2 regions of the Ureibacillus sp. FSL E2-3493 genome follow, and region 1 is predicted to be linked to the other one. Evidence: riboswitches for the same ligand, from Rfam matches in the RefSeq annotation. Region 1 holds a riboswitch; the other holds the start of a gene.

Region 1 (4,438 bases):
AGCATGTTAAAAGAGTATGGCGCATTTTATCGAGGAGACCCAAACAAAAAGGTTATTTATTTAACCTTTGATAACGGCTTTGAAAACGGATATACAGAAAGTATTTTGGATACTTTAAAGGAAGAAAATGTTCCAGCAACCTTTTTCTTAACGGGGCACTATTTAACAAGTGCAACGGATTTAGTAAAAAGAATGATTAAAGAAGGTCATATTATCGGGAATCATTCCTATGGACACCCAGATATGTCTAAGTTATCCGACGAAGAACTTGTAAAAGAATGGAAAAAATTCGATTCAAAATTAAATGAAGTTGCCGGAATTAAACGTACCCATTATGTACGTCCACCAAAAGGTATATTTAACGAAAGAGTTTTAGAAGTTGGAAATAAACACGGTTATACCCACATGTTCTGGGATACAGCATTTGTAGACTGGCATGCTGATTCCAATGTAGGGTGGGAATATGCTTACGATGAACTAATGAACCAATTGCACCCAGGCGCATTAATTTTATTGCATACTGTGGCAAAACATAATGCCGATGCCCTTCCGAAATTTATAAAAGAAGCGAAAAAACAAGGGTATACTTTTGGTTCCCTTGACGATTTAGTCATGGAATCCGTATTAGAATAATAAAAAGTGCCAACACGAAAAGTAGGCGTGTTGGCACTTATTTTGTTAAAAGCATTGATTTCTATTCATTATTTAAACATTTTTTTCAAGTTGGCCATTTCAATGGCAGAAACAGCAGAATCATAACCTTTGTTGCCCGCTTTTGTACCTGCACGTTCAATTGCTTGTTCGATGTTTTCTGTTGTTACGATCCCGAAAATTACTGGCACATTTGAATTTAATGAAACGCTAGCAATTCCTTTTGCTGCTTCGTTATTAACATAATCATAATGAGTTGTTGCTCCACGTATTACTGTACCTAACCCAATTACCGCATCATAGTTACCTGTTTCAACCATTTGTTTAGCGATAAATGGTACTTCAAACGCTCCTGGTACCCATGCTACATCAATATTTTCTTCATCTACTCCATGTCTTCTTAAACCATCAAGGGCACCATCTAATAATTTTGTTGTAATAAACTCGTTAAAACGTCCTACAACAATCCCTATTTTTAAATCTGTTCCTATTAATTGTGCTTCAAATCGTTTTCCCATTGTTCTATTCTCCTCGTCATAAAATTATTGTCTTAAAATGTGTTATCCAATTTTTTGTTTTGAACGAAATCCAACTAAATCTTCAATCGTAATAATTTTTAATCGATGCATTGTTGCAAAATCCTTCAAGCCGTCAAGGCGTAACATCATTCCATCTTCAGCCATGATTTCACAAATAACACCTGCCGGAACGCTGCCACAAGCTCTTGCCAAATCAATAGCTGCTTCAGTATGTCCTCTTCTTTCGAGCACTCCGTTTCTTTTTGCGATTAACGGAAATACGTGACCCGGACGTCTGAAATGGGCTGGCTTAGCATTTTCTTTAATCATTTGTAAAATCGTAAAGGATCGCTCATACGCACTGATTCCAGTTGTCGTTTCCATATGATCGATACTTACTGTAAAAGCTGTTTGATGATTATCCGTATTATGTTCAACCATCGGAAATAATTCTAGTTTATTGGCCAGTTCTTCCGTAATCGGTGTACAAATTAAACCTCGACCAAATGTCGCCATAAAATTAATATTTTCCGGTGTGGCAAATTCAGCTAGAATGACTAAATCTCCTTCGTTTTCACGATTTTCATCGTCCACAACAATAATCGGCTTTCCTTTTTTTAAGTCTTCTAAAGCTTCTTCTATTGTATTGATCATTTTCTCCACCACCGTTTTTATAGTTAAAATCCGTTTTGTTTTAAAAATTCTATTGATATATTTGACGTATTATCCGTTTTTCTTAAATGATGTAAAACGTATTTCCCTAACATATCTGTTTCGATATTTACTTTATCTCCTACACTTTTCATGCCTAAAATCGTTTCTGCATACGTGTGAGGAATAAGGGATACTGTAACAGTATTACTGGATACTTGAAATAGCGTTAAGCTTGTCCCATCAATTGTAATAGAACCTTTAGGTATACAATTTTCAATAAGTTCTCTAGGTATTTCAATTTCAATGTAAACTGCGTTTGAAACCGGTCTTTTACTTCTAATCGTTCCTACACCATCTACATGTCCTGAAACAATATGACCACCAAATCGGCCATTGGCACTCATTGCCCGTTCTAAATTGACCATATCTCCTAATTTTAACGTATGAATCGTTGTTACCTTTACTGTTTCTGGCATGACATCTACAGTCATTTCTTCACTAGTTAAGTGGGTAATCGTCAGACATACACCATTAACCGCAATGCTATCACCCAATTTAGCATCAGACACAATTTTGGGTGTAACAATGGTCAATTGACTACTGTCGATATCTTTTTTAATCCCAACTACTTTTCCCTTATCTTCAATTATGCCTGTAAACAATCTACTCACCTCTTTCTAAAAATAAAAAACCCCTTAGAAAATGTCCTAAGGAGTTGGGAGTATTTAAAAAAAATGGCGTAACGAAATAAACCTTTTGAAATTAATTTTCAAAAAGTGCCAAAATTCATCCTTCTCCCATCCAGACTATACTGTCGGCTTTGGACTCGCACCAAATCCTGCTCTTAACAAGCTCACGGGCTTAGAAGTTTCGCTTCATCACCGTCGATTGGGAATTTCACCCGACCCCGAAGGATGCTTAAGATATATCTTAAGCTTAACCGTATTCAATTTTAAACTATTAAATAAAAAATCCCGTTCAGAAATGAATCGGGATTGAAAAAGAAAAAATACTATAGCAAATAAACCATTAAAAATAACAATTTTAATGGTACATCTATAATAGTTCCTTCTCCCATCCAGACTATACTGTCGGCTTTGGATTCGCACCAAATCCTGCTTATAACAAGCTCACGGGCTTAGAAGTTTCACTTCATCACCGTCGATTGGGAATTTCACCCGACCCCGAAGGAATAATTTATTTAATTGAAATAAGAATAACACGATTTCAAAATAATTGCTAATAACTTATTTTAAAATAACACTAAACGTATCTCTATAGATTTTTACTTAAAGGAAGAATTTATTCATTTGCTTTCAAATAGTGCTTCGATATAATGGTTAAATGAACAAAATAAAGGACGTGAACGCTTTTGGGCGAAAATGTAGTAATGGAAATTGGTCAAAAATTTCCTTTAACGATTAAAAGATTAGGTATTAATGGTGAAGGGGTCGGCTTTTATAAACGAAATGTAGTATTCGTAAAAGGTGCATTACCTGGAGAAGAAGTAACTGTAAAAGTTTCAAAAGTACAGCGAAATTTTGCTGAAGCGGAAATTTTAAACATCCGTAAAGTATCGAAAGACCGCCAAGAGCCAAGCTGCCCTGTTTACAATGAATGTGGAGGATGTCAGCTGCAACATTTAACATATAGCGGGCAACTTAAAGAAAAACGGGATATGGTCATACAAGCATTAGAAAAGTACGTTAAATCAATTGCTGAAACGACGGATATCCGCCCTACCCTTGGGATGGACACCCCTTGGCATTATCGAAATAAAAGTTCCTTCCAAGTAAGAAAAGAAGGGAAACGGGTTTATGCAGGTTTATATATTGAAGGGACAAATAAATTATTAAATATTAATGATTGTGCTGTTCAACATCCCCTAACGTCCAAAATCACTGTAGGGACTCGAAAAATATTACAAAAGCTAAATATCTCCATTTACGATGGGAAATCGTTGGACGGATTAGTTCGCACAATTGTCGTTCGCACAGCTGTTCAAACAGGCGAAACCCAAGTTTGTTTAGTGACGACACGAAAAGATATACCTCATAAGAAAGAGTTAATCGAGCGCATATTAAAAATCGATCCGAGTATCGTTTCGATTACCCAAAATATAAATCGAGAAAAAACTTCCCTTATTTTTGGAGATGAAACGATTAGTTTATATGGTAAAGAAACGATTCATGAAAATTTAGGAGAACTTGCCTTCGACTTATCGTCCCGCGCTTTCTTTCAACTTAATCCTGAGCAGACGGTTCATTTATATGATGAAATTAAAAAAGCTGCCCAGTTAACTGGAAAGGAAAAAGTAGTAGATGCTTATTGTGGGGTTGGGACAATTGGGTTATGGCTAGCACCTAAAGCAAAGGAAGTCCGCGGTATGGATGTTGTTCCTGAAAGTATTGTTGATGCTAAGAAAAATGCAAGAAATCACGGATATAAACATGTTCGCTATTATACAGGTACAGCAGAGGAATGGTTGGCAAAATGGAAACGGGATGGATTTATCCCTGACGTAATTACTGTCGATCCACCCCGGACTGGTCTTGCACCAAGCTTCATCAAAACCGTATTGAAAATTAAACCGAAACGATTTGTCTATACTTCTT
Region 2 (4,438 bases), 1.6 Mb from region 1:
AATACTGTTCGTTCTTCCCACAGTTTTAATGCTTTTAATTGGGAAACAGAACAACTCGTATCACCAACTAAATCTCCTGAAAGTTTTACCGAGCTCAATGACGAAATGCAGCAGTTATTAACCGCTTTAGAAAAATGTACTGGTGATCAAAAGATGGTCATCATTATGAGATATTTCCAAGAATTATCTATATCGGAAACAGCAGCGGTTTTAAATTGGACGGAAGGAAAAGTTAAAACAACACAACATCGGGCCATTAAACAACTTCGTGAGTTATTAACAACATCCAAAAAGGAGGCGAATCAACATGACTCATGACCAATGGGATGACGACAAAATTGAAAATCTATTATCCAATGTACCGAAAATTCATGATCAACGTTCAAAAGATGAAGTCCTCCAACGACTAAAGGAAGATGGACTTTTTGATGAGGAGCCTTTGAAGAAAACTAGAAAGAAATTTAATTGGATACCGATGGCCATTTCAATAGCTGCAGTCTGTTTAATCGCTATATTAGTTCCGTCAATGATGAACCAACATACTTCTGAAGAAACTACCGTAATGGATCGAGCAGACGATTCCTCTAGTGTTTCTAAGAACTCTATGATTGAATCAGAGGAATCGAAATCTAGTGAAGAAATGAATATAATGGGAACTGAGATGGCTGATCTTCGTACAGCTGTTTATCCTGATCAAATTGAAGGAAATACGATATTTAAATTAGGATTAGCTAGTGATGCTGCAGATAGTATCCCTGTAACCGTTTTAATTCCAAATGAAAGAATTCAGGAGGATTTTGGTAATAGTCAACCTACAGGGGTTGAGCTATATAACAAATATGCACCATTGTTTAACGAAGAGGCTATTGGATTTCATAATTATCATCCGTATGACGGGGAAATTACTGAACGGGATAATCAAGTTGTTCACACATTACCAAGTGATCAATTATATGATGTTGGAACTGGTTCACTTACAACTTATACAGCATCACTAGTAGATACATTTGGAGATCATTATGATGAAGTTGTTCAATTAGATGAAACTGGTTCACCCTTTATATTCAGTGAAGTAGGAGAATCATCACCAATTCCATTGAATGGTGAAACGACTCAATACAACTATTATCAATTTACACAGCCAGATGGTCAGAGCTATTTAGTGCCTAACTTTAGAGCTTTTTATTCAACCGTAGAAGAAGCGATTCTTACAATGAAAGAAAACACAAATGATGTTTATCAATCCGTTATTGTTCCGGATGTTGATTACGATGTAACGGTTGAACAGGATGTGGTTACTGTAACATTCACTGAACAATTGGATTTAATGACTCTTGATCAACAACAAGCGATGAAAATGATTGAAGGAATTTTATTAACCGCAGCAAATTTCAATATGAACGTACAATTTAAAAATGTAACCCAAACCGAATGGCAAGGTTTTGATTTTACTACAACATTACCAATGCCGGTCGGTGCAAATGAAATACCATATTCAACAGTTTTTCAATAAATAGCGTTTGAAAATAGGAAATAAAAGGAAAAGTTTTTCCTATTGAACTATCTTTACAATATTTCAATTTCGAGATATAATGTTAAAAAATAATATTGATTCATCTTCGGGGCAGGGTGAAATTCCCGATCGGCGGTAATAGAAACTCATTCTCTTTTACATCGGAGGATTGCAATATAGTTTCTTAAGCCCGCGAGCTCAACTTAGAGCAGGATTTGGTGTGATTCCAAAGCCGACAGTATAGTCTGGATGGGAGAAGGTGAAGGTACGGTCTCTATATTCGTTTGTGGATAGGAAACTGTATGTGGAAGTATCGTTTGTACATTGTCGTATAACTTTACTTTTATTTAGCGTACCCTTTATAATACGCTTGTTTTCGCATACTTATTTTCTTATTTTTAATGTGCCTATTTCTCCCTTATGCAATTTTGCATAAGGGATTTTTCATGGAGAAGGCGAATATAGATGAAGGCTGTCCTTTCTTCTTGCGGGTTGAATCAGCAAAGAGGAGAGAAAGTAAATGAAAAATCAAAACCTTAAGTTACGTTCTTTTGTAACGATTGCCATGTTAAGTAGTATTTCTTTTATTCTGATGCTAATAAACTTCCCTTTACCGGGCTTCCCGGTATTTTTACAAATCGACTTTAGTGATACACCAGCTTTAATCGCAGCAATTACAATGGGACCGTTAGCTGGAATTTTAGTCGAACTGTTTAAAAATGTATTAGATTGGATTTTCTCAGGGACACCAACAGGGGTTCCGGTAGGTCATATGGCCAACTTTGTTACAGGTATTTTATTTATTTTACCTGTCTACTATCTTTATAAAAAGATACCTAAACTAGAAGGATTAATTTTAGGGTTAGCCGCAGGTACAGTCATTATGTCAGTAGGAATGAGTCTATTAAACTATGTAGCCTTTTTACCTATGTATTCTTACTTCCTTGGATGGGGTACTTTTGATATGAAAGAAACGATTGTGTTAGGTATTTTACCATTTAACTTTATAAAAGGAATTATGCTCATGATTGTAACGGTTTTATTATTCCGTACAATGAAAGTTTGGATCGAAAATCAACGAGCACAATATTTACTATAAATCAAAAGTTGTTCATTCATGTCATAAACTATGACGATAATGAACAGCTTTTTTATTTGAAAAAATTGATACAGAATGGCCCAACGTGAAAGCGTTGGGTTTTTTCGTTTTTTATGTCGTAAGCCCTTGATTATATAGGGAATTCGTTCCATCTAAAATTGCGATAAAAAAAATCTAAATTTCATATGTTATTTTTTCTAACATAGTATTGCTATTATACATAACATAGTTTAAAATAATGCTATGAAAGGGAGGAGATGTCGATGAGTCGAGAGTTTCGAAGAGCAATGCCGTTACTCCCTATTAGCATGGTAATGCAATTAACGGAGTTAACTGCGAGACAAATTCGATATTACGAGGAACATAAATTAATTGAGCCTGCAAGGTCAGAAGGCAATCGTAGAATGTTCTCATTAGATGATGTAGATGCATTATTAGAAATTCGTGAACTTCTCGATCAAGGGATTAACATGGCAGGAATTAAAAAAGTTTTTGATATGAGAAAAAACAACAATGTGAAATCTTCTAACAAACTATCTATTTCTGACGCAGAACTCCGCGCGATTTTACGTGAGGAAATGCAACAGGCACAAATTATGCAAAAGGCATCATTAAGGCAAGGGGATTTATCTCGCTTTTTTCAAGTAAAGGGTGAGTAAATTATATTTTTTAATTTAAAATTTTAGGAGTGTGGAAAAAGATGGCTAAGTACACAAAAGAAGACATTAAACAAATTGTGAAAGATAAAGGCGTAAAATATATTCGCCTACAATTTACAGACATTTTAGGTACGATTAAAAACGTAGAAATTCCTTTAAGCCAATTAGATAAGGCTTTAGATAACAAAATGATGTTTGACGGATCTTCCATTGAAGGTTTTGTACGTATTGAGGAATCAGATATGTACTTACAACCGGATTTAGATACTTTTGTTATCTTCCCTTGGACAGCGGAAAAAGGGAAAGTAGCCCGATTAATTTGTGATATTGTAAATCCGGATGGTACACCATTTGCTGGTGACCCACGCTCAAACTTAAAACGTGTATTAGGTAACATGGAAGAACTAGGATTTACAAGTTTCAACTTAGGACCAGAGCCAGAATTCTTCTTATTTAAATTAGATGAAAAAGGTAACCCAACTCTTGAATTAAATGATGATGGAGGATACTTCGACTTAGCACCAACTGACCTTGGTGAAAACTGCCGTCGTGATATCGTGTTAGAATTGGAAGAAATGGGCTTTGAAATTGAAGCTTCTCACCACGAGGTAGCTCCTGGACAACACGAAATTGATTTTAAATATGCAAATGCTATAGAAGCGTGTGATAATATTCAAACTTTCAAATTAGTAGTTAAAACAATCGCTCGTAAACACGGTTTACATGCGTCATTTATGCCAAAACCACTATTCGGCGTAAACGGTTCTGGTATGCACTCGAACTTATCATTGTTCAAAGGAAACCAAAATGTATTTTGGGATGAAAATGCAGAATTAGAGCTATCTGATACTGCTCGTGCATTCATGGCAGGTATTATGAAACATGCGAAAGCATTCACAGCTGTAACAAACCCATTAGTAAACTCTTACAAACGTTTAGTACCAGGCTATGAAGCACCATGTTATATTGCTTGGTCTGCTCGTAACCGTTCACCGTTAATTCGTATTCCTGCATCTCGTGGATTATCTACTCGTGTTGAATTACGTTCAGTTGACCCAGCAGCGAATCCTTACTTAGCTTTAGCAGTGCTTTTAGAAGCTGGTTTAGATGGAATCCGTAACGGTTTAACACCTCCTCCTCCAGTAGATCGTAATATTTATGTGATGA

Evidence for each region. A riboswitch is a leader RNA that binds a small molecule or an ion and turns the genes downstream of it on or off. The one in region 1 is predicted to bind FMN.
Region 2: it holds a riboswitch for FMN, as region 1 does, so the genes downstream of both, MHH69_RS06835 (ECF transporter S component) here and ribE (riboflavin synthase) in region 1, are expected to answer to the same signal.

Annotation. Positions count from the first base shown of each region.
Region 1 is NZ_JBBOPK010000001.1:2,922,193-2,926,630, forward strand. It holds gene pdaA (delta-lactam-biosynthetic de-N-acetylase) at 1-633, shown strand, start outside; gene ribH (6,7-dimethyl-8-ribityllumazine synthase) at 702-1,169, opposite strand; partial or broken gene ribB (3,4-dihydroxy-2-butanone-4-phosphate synthase) at 1,233-1,823, opposite strand; gene ribE (riboflavin synthase) at 1,847-2,485, opposite strand; FMN riboswitch at 2,609-2,742, opposite strand; FMN riboswitch at 2,886-3,019, opposite strand; gene rlmD (23S rRNA (uracil(1939)-C(5))-methyltransferase RlmD) at 3,214-4,438, shown strand, end outside.
Region 2 is NZ_JBBOPK010000001.1:1,338,615-1,343,052, forward strand. It holds gene MHH69_RS06825 (RNA polymerase sigma factor SigX) at 1-318, shown strand, start outside; gene MHH69_RS06830 (hypothetical protein) at 308-1,513, shown strand; FMN riboswitch at 1,612-1,778, shown strand; gene MHH69_RS06835 (ECF transporter S component) at 2,034-2,612, shown strand; gene MHH69_RS06840 (MerR family transcriptional regulator) at 2,876-3,271, shown strand; gene glnA (type I glutamate--ammonia ligase) at 3,313-4,438, shown strand, end outside.